2 regions of the Castellaniella hirudinis genome follow, and region 2 is predicted to be linked to the other one. Evidence: predicted binding sites of a transcription regulator. Region 2 holds the regulator's gene; the other holds the start of a gene.

What was found. The regulator LexA, encoded in region 2, represses DNA repair genes until DNA is damaged. The targets are predictions, from matches to a motif close to ACTGTATNNNNATACAGT.
Region 1: a site for LexA is predicted at 2,829-2,846, ahead of recA (recombinase RecA). Genes of this name have one in related genera too.

Annotation. Positions count from the first base shown of each region.
Region 1 is NZ_JBHSDY010000010.1:593,592-601,021, reverse strand. Features, by position in the region: gene metE (5-methyltetrahydropteroyltriglutamate--homocysteine S-methyltransferase) at 1-49, opposite strand, end outside; gene ACFO0J_RS16410 (LysR family transcriptional regulator) at 152-1,066, shown strand; gene recX (recombination regulator RecX) at 1,094-1,645, opposite strand; gene recA (recombinase RecA) at 1,668-2,729, opposite strand; gene ACFO0J_RS16395 (response regulator) at 3,013-3,714, shown strand; gene ACFO0J_RS16390 (sensor histidine kinase) at 3,727-5,178, shown strand; gene ACFO0J_RS16385 (MFS transporter) at 5,229-6,857, shown strand; gene ACFO0J_RS16380 (TetR/AcrR family transcriptional regulator) at 6,908-7,430, opposite strand, start outside.
Region 2 is NZ_JBHSDY010000004.1:6,700-14,129, reverse strand. Features, by position in the region: gene clpP (ATP-dependent Clp endopeptidase proteolytic subunit ClpP) at 1-619, shown strand, start outside; gene clpX (ATP-dependent Clp protease ATP-binding subunit ClpX) at 630-1,922, shown strand; gene lon (endopeptidase La) at 2,109-4,562, shown strand; gene lexA (transcriptional repressor LexA) at 4,631-5,380, opposite strand; gene ACFO0J_RS07130 (amino acid aminotransferase) at 5,547-6,752, opposite strand; gene uvrB (excinuclease ABC subunit UvrB) at 6,884-7,430, shown strand, end outside.

The sequences.
Region 1 (7,430 bases), on a different contig from region 2:
CCCGGGCAGCGCCGATTCGAGGGAAGCCAAGATTATGAATGATCGTCATGATGAATCCTGATAACATTAAAATTATTCAATGAACGACATTCTGCCTTTGGTGGCGAAAAATAAAAAATCAAATCCTGCACGGATAACATGAGAGAAATTCATGATTGAGGTCCGACACCTGGAAACCCTGCTGGCCATCCGCGAGGGCGGCAGCTTGCAAGAGGCCGCCGAAAGGCTGCACCTGACCCAGTCCGCCCTGTCGCACCAGTTGCGCGACCTGGAAGTGCGGCTGAAGACGCCGCTGCTGAACCGGCGCACCCGCCCTGCCCGCCTGACCACGGCGGGCCTGCGGCTGGTGGCGCTGGCCGAGGACGTGCTGCCGCGCGTACGCGCGGTCGAGCTGGAATTGCGCCGCCTGGCGGCCGGCCGCGCCGGCCGCCTGCACGTCGCCATCGACTGCCACTCCTGCTTTCAGTGGCTGATGCCCACCCTGGACACCTTCCGCAAGGATTGGCCGGAAGTCTCCCTGGACCTGACGGCGGCGTTTTCCTTCGCCCCCCTGCCCGCCCTGGCGCGCGGCGACCTGGACGTGGTCATCACCTCCGACCCCGAACCGCTGGAATCGGTGGACTACACGCCGCTCTTTGCCTACGAACTGGTGCTGGCGGTCGCCAGCCAGGGGCCGCTGGGCGCGGCCGACCGGATCCGGCCGGAAGACCTGGCCGACCAGATCCTGATCACCTACCCGGTCGACCGGGCCCGCCTGGACGTCTATACGACGTTTCTGGACCCGGCCGGCGTGGAACCCGCCGCCGTACGCACGGCGGAACTGACGCCCATGATCGTGCAACTGGTCGCCAGCGGCCGGGGCGTGGCCGCGCTGCCCAGTTGGGCGCTGGATGAATACAAGAATCTGCCGGGGCTGAAGATCTGCCGCCTGGGGTCGGGGATCTGGCGCACCTTGCAGGCCGGCATCCGCACCGAGGACGCGGAGACGGCCTACGTGCAGGCGTTCCTGGAACAAGCGCGGCGCACGTGTTTCGAGACTTTGCCGGGGATACGGGCGGCGGGCTAGCGCACGGCACGGTGCCGTGCAGCGAATTCAGTCCTGCTCGTCTTCCGCAGCGGAGTCTGCCGGATCGAAGTTTTCCCGGCTGCTCAGCAGGCGCCGGATGCAATCCACCGAGAACCCCCGCCCCGCCATGAAACGGTACTGCCGCGCGTATTCGCGGGGGTCGGCGGGCGCCTGACCGAATTTGCGTTGCCAGACGGCGCGCGCGCGCCCGGCTTCGGACGCGCGCAACCCATCTTTCAGATCCGCCAACTGCTCGTCGGCCAGCCCCTGCTGGCGCAGGGCGCCCAGGATGCGCTGCGTGCCCTGGCGGGCGGCGACGCGGTGGGCATAGGCCTGGGCGTAACGCTGGTCGGACTGCCAGTGTTCGCGCGCCAGATCGTCGAGTACGGCCTCGACGGCAGCGGGATCATCGCACCAGGCGGACAACTTGCGGCGCAATTCCTGGCGGGAATGTTCCCGCCGGGACAGATAGGCCACGGCCCGGGCTTTCAAACTGAGGCCGGCGCCGCTGGAGCCGGACTTGGCCCCGCGCCCGGACGAATCATCACCGCCCGGCGACGATTCATCGTCGCCGAACACGGTGCTGAACCCGTCGTCGCGCCTATTCCCCATCGGCAGCGGCGGGGGCGGCAGATGCCGTGGGCGTGGCCCGCAGGGCGATGCCCAGTTGTTCACGTACGCGGTTTTCGATCTCGAAGGCCATGTCCGCGTGTTCCTTGAGGTATTCGCGGACGTTGTCCTTGCCCTGGCCGATGCGTTCGCCGTTGTAGCTGTACCAGGCGCCGGACTTGTCGACCAGACCGGCCTGGACGCCCAGGTCGATGATCTCGCCCTCGCGGGAGATGCCGGCGCCGTACATGATGTCGAACTCGACCTGCTTGAACGGCGGGGCGACCTTGTTCTTGACGATCTTGACACGGGTCTCGTTGCCGACGACCTCGTCGCCCTTTTTGATCGAGCCGATGCGGCGGATGTCCAGGCGCACGGAGGAATAGAACTTCAGCGCGTTGCCGCCCGTGGTGGTTTCGGGGTTGCCGAACATGACGCCGATCTTCATGCGGATCTGGTTGATGAAGATCACCATGCAGTTGGCGCGCTTGATCGTGGCGGTCAGTTTGCGCAGGGCCTGGCTCATGAGGCGGGCCTGCAGACCGGGCAGCGAGTCGCCCATATCGCCTTCGATTTCGGCCTTGGGCACCAGCGCGGCGACCGAGTCGATCACGATCAGGTCGACCGAACCCGAGCGCACCAGGGCGTCGGTGATTTCCAGGGCCTGTTCGCCGGTGTCGGGCTGGGAGATCAGCAGGTCTTCGAGGTTCACGCCCAGGCGCGCGGCGTACTGGACGTCCAGCGCGTGCTCGGCGTCGACGAAGGCGCAGGTGCCGCCGATCTTTTGCATTTCGGCGATGACCTGCAGGGTGAGCGTGGTCTTGCCGGAGGATTCCGGACCGTAGACCTCGACCACCCGGCCGCGCGGCAGGCCCCCGACGCCCAGGGCGATGTCCAGCCCCAGGGAACCGGTGGACACGACCTGGATGTCGTGTTCGACCTGATTGTCGCCGTAGCGCATGATGGAGCCCTTGCCGAACTGCTTTTCGATCTGCGACAGCGCGGCGGCCAGCGCCTTGGCGCGTTCGGGGTTGGCCTTGGAGCGTTCATCCATGAGGGAATTCCTATTGAGAGACAAGCTGTGCAAGTCATTGCCGGCCGGTCCGGTCCGGGTGAGCACAGCGGGATTCGGGAAATTATTGCACTAAATTATACTGTATGAAAATACAGATGTGGCAATCCTGTCGCAGCCGAGCCGATCGGTCCTGCCGCCGGTCCGGCCACCCGCGCCATACTCCGCCCATCGTTTACCCTAAATGACCGCGTGGGTCCCGCGTGCCACAATGACGCCAGTCCGGGCCGTCAACGCCCCTCTCCCCCTGGATGTCATTCCCGCCATGCGTATCCTGATTGCCGAGGACGACAGCATTCTCGCGGACGGGCTGTCCCGATCGCTGCGCTACGAAGGCTATGCCGTGGACGTCGTCAACGACGGCTCCAGCGCCGATTCCGCCCTGCAATTGCAGACCTTCGATCTCCTGATCCTGGATCTGGGCCTGCCGCGCCTGGACGGCCTGTCCGTGCTGCGCAAGCTGCGCCAGCGCAGCACCCCCCTCCCTGTTCTGATCCTGACGGCCGCCGATTCCATCGAACAGCGCGTCGAAGGCCTGGACCTGGGGGCCGACGACTATATGTCCAAGCCCTTCGCCCTCAGCGAACTGGAAGCCCGCGTGCGCGCCCTGATCCGCCGACACGGCGGGGCACGCGCATCCGTCCTGCGTCACGGACGCCTGGCCTTCGACCTGAACGGGCGCATCGCCACCATCGACGACACGGCCGTCGAACTGTCCGCCCGCGAAACCAGCCTGCTGGAAATCTTCCTGTCGCGCAGCGGCCGCATGATCAGCAAACACCAGTTGGTGGACCTGCTGTGCGAATGGGGCGAAGAAGTCACCACCAACGCCATCGAGGTCTACATCCACCGGCTGCGTAAAAAGATCGAGCCGGCCGATGTCCACATCCTGACCGTGCGCGGCCTGGGGTACTGCCTGGAACCCGACAGCCGCGCCGTACCGGCAGACACGGCGGCCGTCGGCTGACGCGGCCCTGCCATGTTCGCCGATCCGGTACCACACCGGCCCCACCGCCGGCACGCAACGCTGCTGGGCCGCATCCTGCTGTGGATGATCGTGCCGCTGTTCGTCCTGTGGTCGATCGGCATCGTCATCACCTATTTCATTTCCCTGAACATCGCCAACTCGCCCTATGACCGGACGCTGTCGAGCCATCTGCGCCTGCTGCGCCACGAGGTCGAGCAGCAACGCCTGGTCAACGGGGTGACGCTGTCCGAATCGGCCCGCACGGTGCTGGCCGGCGGTGCGGACGAGTCCGCCACCAGTTGGCAGATCCTGGACGCCAACGGCCACCTGCTGGCGGGCGACCCCGCCATCCCCACCCCGGAAAACTGGGGCTACGACATTGACCAGATCCGCTTTCGCAATGCGTCCCAGAATCATCAGTCCATCCGCATGGCCTACGTCTGGGGCGGGCGCGACCAGGACGGCACCGGTTTTCTGACCGTCGTGTCCGAACCGGCCGAGGCGCGCGCGACGCTGCAGCAGGAAATCCTGACCGGCATGCTGACGCCCCAGCTCATCATCCTGCCGCTGGCCGCCATGCTGGCCGGACTGGGGCTGACCCAGGGCCTGGAGCCGCTCAGCCTGCTCCAGGAGCACATGCGGCGGCGCAAACCCAGTGACCTGTCGCCCATCCGCGATGATCTGGCGCCGGCCGAAATCGTGCCGCTGATCGCGTCCATGAACAACGTGCTGCAACGCCTGTCGGACTCCATCGATTCCCAGCGGCGCTTCGTCGCCAACGCCGCCCACCAGTTGAAAACCCCGTTGGCCGGCATCCGCACCCAATGCGAACTGGCGCTGCGCGAACAGGAACCGGAACGTATGCGCGACAGCCTGCAGCAACTGATCACCGGGTCCCGGCGCGCCACCCGGCTGGTGAACCAGTTGCTGCTGCTGGCGCGGGCGGAATCCATCGACCCCACCCAGGCGCGCACCACCGAATTGCTGGACCTGCTGCCCCTGGCCGAGACCTGCACGCTGGCATGGGTCGAGACCGCCCTGCAACGACGCATCGACCTGGGATTCGAATCGCCCGGCGAACCCCTGCCGATTTTCGGCAACGCGGTGATGATCCGCGAACTGCTGAACAACCTGATCGACAACGCGCTGCTCTACACACCCCAGGGCGGCCAGGTCACGGTGCGCGCCCTGCCCGAGGGCGACCGGGTCTGCCTCGAAGTCCAGGACTCCGGCCCAGGCATCCCGCCTGAAGAGCGGACCCGGGTCTTCGACCGGTTCTACCGGATCCTCGGCCACGATGCCGAGGGCAGCGGCCTGGGCCTGGCGATCGTGCGCGAGGTCGCCGAACACCACCACGCCACCATTGCCTTCCTGCCGCCCGGCAACCACCGCGATCCACTCAGCGCCGGCACCCGGCTGCGTGTTTCCTTTCCTCGCGACGATGCGCCCAGGACCCGATCATGAACCGAGCCCGACCCATGCCGCACGATCCCATGGACGAAGCCAACCGTCCCATGACCCACGAGGAACGCCGCGTCATCCTGGCGTCTTCGATGGGCACGGTCTTCGAATGGTATGACTTCTACGTCTATGGTTCGCTGGCGGCCGTCATCGCCCAGCATTTCTTTTCCGGCTTGAATCCCACGGCGGGCTTCATTTTCGCCCTGCTGACCTTCGCGGCCGGCTTCGCCGTGCGGCCTTTCGGCGCCCTGGTGTTCGGCCGGCTGGGCGACATGGTCGGACGCAAGTACGCCTTCGTGGTCTCGATCCTGATCATGGGCCTGTCCACCTTTCTGGTGGGCGTGCTGCCCTCGTCGGCGTCGATCGGCACCGCCGCCCCCACGATCCTGCTGTTGCTGCGCCTGCTGCAGGGCCTGGCGCTGGGAGGCGAATACGGCGGCGCCGCCGTCTACGTGGCCGAACACGCCCCGCAGGGACGGCGCGGCTTTTTCACCAGCTGGATCCAGACCACCGCCACGACCGGCATGTTCCTGTCGCTGGTCGTGGTCCTGGGCACCCGCGCCACGCTGGGCCAGGAGGCCTTCGACGCCTGGGGCTGGCGCGTGCCGTTCCTGATTTCCGTGCTGCTGCTGGTGATCTCGGTCTGGATCCGCCTGCGCCTGCACGAATCACCCGCCTTCACGCGCATGAAAAGCGAAGGCCTGGTCTCGCGCGCCCCCATCAAGGAAGCCTTCGGGCGCTGGCGCAATCTGCGCCTGATCCTGCTGGCCCTGATCGGCCTGACGGCCGGCCAGGCCGTGGTCTGGTACACCGGCCAGTTCTACGCCCTGTACTTCCTGACCGAGACCCTGGGCGTGGACGCCAACATTGCCAACATCCTGGTGGCCCTGGCCCTGCTGCTGGCCTGTCCGTTCTTTCTGGTGTTCGGCGCCCTGTCGGACCGGATCGGCCGCAAGCCCATCATCATGGCCGGCTGCCTGATCGCCGCCCTGACCTACTTCCCCGTCTTCAAGGGCCTGACCCACTACGCCAACCCGGCGCTGGAGCGCGCCCAGAACCAGGCCCCGGTGTACGTCGTATCCGACCCGCAGGACTGCTCGCTGCAGTTCAATCCGGTGGGCATTGCGTCCTTTACCAGCGCCTGCGATCTGCTCAAGACCTTCATGGCGAGCCACTCGGTCCATTACATCAACCAGCCGGCTCCCGAGGGCACCGTCGCCTACGCCCTGGTGGGCGACCAGCGCATCGACGCCTTCGACGGCACATCGCTGCCACGCGCCGACTTCGCCCGCCGCAACGAACAGCTGCAAAACGAGTTGCGCCAGGCGGTGCGCACCCACGGCTACCCCGCCTATGCCGACCCGTCGCAGATCAACTTCACCATGGTGTTGCTGCTGCTGTTCTTCCTGGTGCTGCAGGTCACCATGGTCTACGGGCCGATCGCCGCCATGCTGGTGGAAATGTTTCCCACGCGCATCCGCTACACCTCCATGAGCGTGCCCTATCACATCGGCAACGGCTGGTTCGGCGGCTTTCTGCCCCCGGTGGCCTTCGCCACGGTGGCCACCACCGGCAATATGTACGACGGCCTGTGGTATCCGATCGCGGTGTGCGTGATGACGCTGGTCGTGGGCCTGCTGTTCGTCAAGGAAACCCGGCACAACGATTTGAATGCGCCGTAGGGGCGCGCCGGAGATGCCGGGCGGTGGTCGGGCATGCGCCCTGGCCGTGGTCAGCGATGTCCGCCCTGACTGATCTGTAAGCCGCGCAGCAGCAGATCCAGCGCGGCCATGCCGCGCAGCAGCCGAGCCGGGCCGTCCTCGCCGTCCGCGATCCAGCATGCCGCTTCAGCCAGGCACCCATAGATCAGCGAGGCCAAGGCCTGCGCATCAGCGGCTTCCACGATGCCTTGACGCATGAGCTCGTCGATCAACTTCCGCATGGATTCGACGCAATACCGTTGTGAATCCGGCGACGCGCCGCCCAGCACCGCCCTGGCATCGCGCAGCACGATGCGCTGCATTTCGGGCTCCAGCGCCATCTCCAGATAGGCACGGCAGCGGCGGCAGAAGCCTTCCCAGGCGTCCTCGGCAGTATCAGAGATGGCTTGCAGGCGCAGATCTTTTTCGGCGTCAATCTGCGCCACCACCGCCGCCAGCAATCCCTTCTTGTCGCCGAAATGGTGATAGAGCGCACCACGGGTCAGGCCCACGCGCGCGGTGAGGTCGTCCATCGAAGTGTCGGCATAACCACGC
Region 2 (7,430 bases):
GGACTCGGTCGTCCCCACCGGCCTGGGCTACGTGCCCATCGTCATTGAGCAGTCCGGTCGCGGCGAGCGGTCCTACGACATCTATTCGCGCCTGCTGCGCGAACGGGTGATTTTCTTCGTGGGTCCGGTCAACGACCAGTCGGCCAATCTGGTCGTGGCGCAGTTGCTGTTCCTGGAATCGGAGAACCCTGACAAGGACATCTCGCTGTACATCAATTCCCCGGGCGGCTCGGTCTACGCCGGCATGGCGATCTTCGACACCATGCAGTTCGTCAAGCCCGAGGTCTCCACCCTGTGCACCGGCCTGGCCGCCAGCATGGGCGCGTTCCTGCTGGCTGCGGGCGCCAAGGGCAAGCGCTACGCGCTGCCGAATTCGCGCATCATGATCCACCAGCCCTCGGGCGGCGCCCAGGGCCAGGCCTCGGACATCCAGATCCAGGCCAAGGAAATCCTCAGCCTGCGCGAACGCCTGAACGGCATTCTGGCCGAACGCACCGGCCAGGACATCGAGCGCATCGGTGTGGACACCGAACGCGACAATTTCATGTCCGCCGACGAAGCGCGGGAATACGGACTGATCGACAAGGTATTGGTTTCGCGCACTGACGAAATCAAGTGATTGGATAGCCATGACCGAAAAAAAAGGTTCCAGCGAGGACAAGGCGCTGCATTGCTCCTTCTGCAACAAAAGCCAGCACGAAGTCCATAAGCTGATCGCCGGGCCTTCCGTCTTCATCTGCGATGAATGCATCAGCCTGTGCAACGACATCATCCGCGAAGAGTCCCAGGACGCGGCACGGGCCGCCGTGCGCAAAGAACTGCCCACGCCGCAGGAAATCAAGTCCTTTCTGGACGGCTACGTCATCGGCCAGGAAACGCCCAAGCGCAATCTGGCGGTGGCGGTCTACAACCACTACAAGCGCATCCGCTACCAGGACGCCAAGGACGGCGACGTCGAACTGTCCAAGAGCAACATCCTGCTGATCGGGCCGACCGGTTCGGGCAAGACCCTGCTGGCGCAGACGCTGGCGCGCATGCTGGACGTGCCTTTCGTGATGGCCGACGCCACCACCCTGACGGAAGCCGGCTACGTCGGCGAGGACGTCGAGAACATCATCCAGAAGCTGCTGCAGAACTGCAACTACGAGGTTGAAAAGGCCCAGCGCGCCATCATCTACATCGATGAAATCGACAAGATTTCGCGCAAGTCCGACAACCCCTCCATCACCCGCGACGTGTCGGGCGAGGGCGTGCAGCAGGCGCTGCTGAAGCTCATCGAAGGCACGGTCGCCTCGGTGCCGCCGCAGGGCGGGCGCAAGCACCCCAACCAGGACTTCGTCCAGGTCGACACCACCAACATCCTGTTCATCGTCGGCGGCGCCTTCGATGGTCTGGAAAAGATCATCCGTGATCGCAGCGAACGCTCCGGCATCGGCTTTGCCGCCACGGTGCGCGCGCGTTCCGAGCGCGGTGTGGGCGAACTGTTCGCCGAGGTCGAGCCCGAAGACCTGATCAAGTTCGGCCTGATCCCGGAACTGGTCGGCCGCCTGCCGGTGGTCGCCACCCTGGAAGAACTGACCGAGGATACGCTGGTGCGCATCCTGACCGAGCCGCGCAACGCGGTGGTCAAGCAGTTCCAGAAGCTGTTCGAGATGGAAGACGTCGAACTCGACGTGACTCCCGAGGCCCTGACGGCGATCGCCCGCCGGGCCATCAAGCGTCGCACCGGCGCCCGCGGCCTGCGTTCCATCATGGAACAATCGCTGCTCAGCACGATGTACGAACTGCCTTCGCGTCAGGACATCAACCGCGTGGTCCTGGAAAAGGACGCGGTCGAAGGGCAGGACACGCCGACGCTGGTCAAGGGGCCCCGGCCCGAGCGCCAGGTCGAAGAAAAGCCGCTGCGCTCGGCCGCCGCCTGATCTTGCATCCGGTCGCTGTTCCCGTCCTCCGGACGGGGCAGCCCGGAGCCGGTTCCCGTATACTGGCCGTGTGCCCCGGCTCTTGAAAAGCGTCCGTCCGGCACCATATTCATCAGCAGGCACTATACGAAAAAGGAAGCCCGCGCTTCCTTTTTCTTTCAGATTCAATCGTTTGAGGAATCCACCATGTCTGCTAGCCAGATTCTGACTCAGGAACCTGTGGAACTGCCGTTGCTGCCTTTGCGCGACGTCGTGGTCTTTCCCCACATGGTCATCCCGCTGTTCGTGGGACGGCCGCGTTCCATCAAGGCGCTCGAACTGGCCATGGAGGCCGGCAGCAGCGTCATGCTGGTGGCCCAGAAATCCGCCGGCAAGGACGAACCCACGCCTGACGATCTGTACGAGATCGGCTGCGCGGCCAACATCCTGCAGATGCTGAAACTGCCCGACGGCACCGTCAAGGTGCTGGTCGAAGGCTTGCAGCGCGCCCGCATCCACGAAGTCACCGACGCCGAAACCCATTTCGCGGCGAGCGTCTCCGGCATCGCCGAAGACCAGTCCGGCCAGGCCGAGGCTGAAGCCCTGCGCCGCGCCGTCGTGGCCCAGTTTGAACAGTACGTCAAACTGAACAAGAAGATCCCCCAGGAAATCCTGACTTCGCTGTCGGGGATCGAGGACGCCGGCCGTCTGGCCGACACCATCGCCGCCCATCTGCCCCTGAAGATCGAGCAGAAACAGTCCCTGCTCGACATGCCCGGTGCTGCACAGCGCCTGGAGGCGCTGCTGGCCCAACTGGAATCGGAAATCGAGATCCTGCAGGTCGAAAAGCGCATCCGCGGCCGTGTCAAGAAGCAGATGGAAAAGAGCCAGCGCGACTACTATCTGAACGAGCAGGTCAAGGCCATCCAGAAGGAATTGGGCGAAGGCGAAGAAGGCGCCGACATCGAGGAGCTCGAACGTCGCATCGCCTCGGCGCATCTGCCCAAGGAAGCTCGCAAGAAGGCCGACGCCGAACTGAAGAAGCTCAAGCTGATGTCGCCCATGTCGGCCGAGGCCACCGTGGTGCGCAACTACATCGACACGCTGGTGGGCTTGCCGTGGCGTAAAAAGAGCCGCGTCAACAATGCCCTGCGTAATGCCGAGGAAGTCCTCGACGCCGATCACTACGGCCTGGAAAAGGTCAAGGAACGCATCGTCGAATACCTGGCGGTGCAGCAGCGCGTGGACAAGCTCAAGGCGCCGATCCTGTGCCTGGTCGGCCCCCCGGGCGTGGGCAAGACCTCGCTGGGCCAGTCCGTGGCCCGTGCGACCAATCGCAAGTTCGTGCGCATGGCGCTGGGCGGCGTGCGTGACGAGGCCGAAATCCGCGGCCATCGGCGCACCTACATCGGTTCCATGCCGGGCAAGATCCTGCAGAACATGACCAAGGTCGGCGTGCGCAATCCGCTGTTCCTGCTCGACGAGATCGACAAGCTGGGCGCGGATTTCCGCGGCGACCCGTCCTCGGCCCTGCTGGAAGTGCTCGATCCGGAACAGAATCACACCTTCCAGGATCACTACATCGAGGTCGATTTCGACCTGTCGGATGTGATGTTCGTGGCGACCAGCAATACGCTGAACATTCCGCCGGCCCTGCTGGACCGGATGGAAGTCATCCGCCTGTCGGGCTACACCGAAGACGAGAAGGTCCACATCGCCTTCGACCACCTGCTGCCCAAGCTGATGAAGAACAACGGCGTGAAGGACGGCGAACTGAGCATTTCCGAGGACGCCATCCGCGACATCGTGCGTTATTACACGCGTGAAGCCGGGGTGCGCGCGCTGGAACGCGAAGTCTCCAAGATCTGCCGCAAGGCCGTCAAGCGTCTGCTCAGCAATCCTGCCGAGTCGGCCCGCAAGACCAACGACCAGGCCGCCATCGTGGTCAACGCCGCCAATCTGAACGATTTCCTGGGGGTGCGCCGCTACAATTTCGGCGTGGCCGAAAAGGAAGACAAGGTCGGCCAGGTCACCGGTCTGGCCTGGACGGAAGTCGGCGGCGACCTGCTGACCATCGAGGCGGCCGACATGCCGGGCAAGGGCGCGGTCCTGCGCACGGGCTCGCTGGGCGACGTGATGAAGGAATCGGTCGAGGCCGCCCGCACTGTGGTGCGCGCCCGCGCCCGTAAGTGGGGCATTGCGGATCAGGCCTTCGAAAAGCGCGATCTGCACATCCACTTTCCGGAAGGCGCCACGCCCAAGGACGGTCCTTCGGCCGGGGCCGCGATCACCACGGCCATGGTGTCGGCGCTGACCGGCATTCCGGTGCGGGCCGACGTCGCCATGACGGGGGAAATCACCCTGCGCGGCGAGGTGCTGGAGATCGGCGGCCTGAAGGAAAAGCTGCTGGCGGCGCATCGCGGCGGCATCAAGACCGTGATGATCCCCGAGGAAAACGTCAAGGATCTGGCTGAAATCCCGGACAACGTGAAAAACCACCTGGAAATCATCCCGGTGCGCTGGATCGACCGGGTGCTGGAAGTCGCCTTGCAGCGCATGCCCGTGCCTTTGTCAGACGAAGAAGTCGCTCGTCTGGCGGCCGAGGCGGTGGCTGCCGCCAAGCCGGTTGAATCCGGCAGCGGCGGGGTGATGAAGCACTGATTTCTTTCGGCGCTTCCCAGCAAAAAGGCCTGTGTTTGTTGAAAACACAGGCCTTTGTTTTGATTGAATCAATGCAGCGCGGTCGTGCGGATCAGGCCGACGGCGATGCCTTCGATGGCGAAGTCGTCGCCGGGTCCGACGTCGATCGGCTGGAAGTCCGGGTTTTCGGGCAGCAGGCGGATGCGGCGGCCCTGGTGGTCCAGGCGCTTGACGGTCACGTCGTCGCCCAGGCGGGCGACCACGATCTGGCCGTGGCGGGCCTGGGGCGTGCTGCGCACGGCCAGCAGGTCGCCGTCCAGGATGCCGGCATCGCGCATGCTGCTGCCGCGCACGCGCAGCAGATAATCGGGGGCCGCCTCGAACAGGTGGGGGGCCAGGGGGATTTCGCGTTCGACGTGTTCGGCCGCCAGGACGGGGCTGCCGGCGGCGACGCGGCCCACCAGCGGCACCAGGCGGTTGTCGGCCGGTTCGATCCAGGTCGGGGCGCCGGGCAGGGGGCCGGGCGTGCGGCCTGGCGCCGGACGGGATGTGCGCCCGACCGCATCGGTGGTCCCGGTGGCGTCGGCCGCATGGATATCGTCGGCCGTGGAGGCGGACTGGGCCTGTCCGGTGAGCTGGATGCCGCGCGAGGTGCCGGCCGACAGCAGGACGTACCCCTTGCGTTCCAGCGCGCGCAAATGGTCTTCAGCGGCGTTGGCCGAGCGAAAGCCCAGTTCACGGGCGATTTCGGCCCGGGTCGGGGGGCGGCCCGTCTGTTGCATGGATTGCCGGATGAGATCCAGGATCTGGGACTGTCGGGCGGTGAGTTTCAGGGCCATGTCGAGGTACTGGATGGAAACACAGCCTGTATTGTGACGGAAGGCCGAGTGCGGCGCAAGCGGGAGGCCGCTGCAGCGCCGGAAACGACGACGGGACCCTCGCAAGGGTCCCGCCGGGCGACTGCGCATCAAACGCGCCGGCCCGCAAGCCGACGCGCGAGAACGATCAGTTCTTGATCACCTGGGCCACGGCCTGGGCGACGTAGTCGATGTTGCCGCTGTTCAGGGCGGCCACGCAGATGCGGCCGCTGCCCACGGCATAGATGCCGAATTCTTCGCGCAGGCGGTCCACCTGGGCCTTGGTCAGGCCGGAGAACGAGAACATGCCGCGCTGGGCCTTGACGAAGCTGAAGTCCTGGTCCACGCCCTGGGCCTGGATCTTTTCGACCAGTTGGTGGCGCATGGTGCGGATGCGATCGCGCATGCCGGCCAGTTCTTCGGACCACTGGGCGTACAGTTCGGGCGTGTTCAGCACGGTCGAGACCATGGCGCCGCCGTGGGTGGGCGGGTTGGAGTAGTTGGTGCGGATGACGCGCTTGAGCTGGCTGAGCACGCGGGCGCTTTCCTCGTCGCCGCCGGTCACCAGGGTCAGGGCGCCGACGCGCTCGCCGTACAGCGAGAAGGACTTGGAGAACGAGGAACTGATGAACATGGTCATGCCCAGGTCCGCGAACAGGCGCACCACGGCGGCGTCTTCTTCGATGCCGGCGCCGAAGCCCTGGTAGGCGATGTCCAGGAAGGGCACCAGTTGACCGGCCTGCAGCGTGCGGGCGATTTCCTGCCACTGGTCCAGGGTAGGATCGACGCCGGTGGGGTTGTGGCAGCAGGCGTGCAGCACGACGACGGTGCCGGCGGGCAAGGCGCGCAGCGAGGCCAGCATGCCGTCGAAGTTCAGGCCGTGCGTGGCGGCGTCGTAGTAGTCATAGTGGACGATGGGGAAGCCGGCGGCGCTGAACAGGGCCTGGTGGTTGTCCCAGCTGGGGTTGCTGATGGCGACCTGGGCCTGGGGCAGAATCCGCTTCAGGAAGTCGGCGCCGATCTTCAGCGCGCCGGTGCCGCCCAGGGTCTGGACCGTCAGCGAGCGGTGTTCGGCGATCAGCGGCGAACCGGCGCCCAGCAGCAGGGTGCGGGCGCCCGTGTTGTAACCGGGGATGCCGTCGATCGGCAGGTAGTTGCGCGGTGCGGCCTGTTCGAACAGGCGGGCTTCGGCCTGGCGGACGGCTTTCAGCAGGGGGATGTGGCCCGCGTCGTCATAGTAGACGCCGACGCCGAGATTGACCTTGGTGGACCGGGTGTCGGCCTTGAATTGTTCGTTCAGGCCCAGGATGGGGTCGCGCGGAGCGAGTTCGACAGATGCGAAGATGGAGGACATGGTTACCGGGAGGACAAAGGAGAGGAGTCTTGGGAACCTCTGAACGCTCGACTTATGCAGAGGTTCCTTTGGTCACGTGGGCCAACAGTGTGATAATAAGGGGTTTACCCGAACAGTGTCTAGTTGAGCCCATGTCCCATCAGGTCGAAATCCAACAGGGCCAGTCCCCGGATGCCCCCGAGGCTGTGCCGGGGTTCGTCCAGTATCCGGACAGCCCGTTCCAGTTGTTCCAGCCCTATCCGCCGGCCGGCGACCAGCCGGCCGCGATCGACGCGCTGGAAGAGGGCGTGCGCGATGGGCTCATGTGCCAGACCCTGCTGGGGGTGACGGGTTCGGGCAAGACCTACACCATGGCCAATCTGATCGCCCGCACCGGACGCCCGGCCATCGTGCTGGCGCCCAACAAGACCCTGGCCGCTCAGTTGTACGCCGAAATGCGTGAATTCTTCCCCCGCAATGCGGTGGAATATTTCGTGTCTTACTACGATTACTACCAGCCTGAGGCCTATGTGCCTTCGCGCGACCTGTTCATCGAGAAAGACTCGTCCATCAACGAGCACATCGAGCAGATGCGTCTGTCGGCCACCAAAAGCCTGCTGGAACGCCCCGACACCATCATCGTGGGCACCGTGTCCTGCATTTACGGGATCGGCAATCCGGGCGACTACCACGCGATGG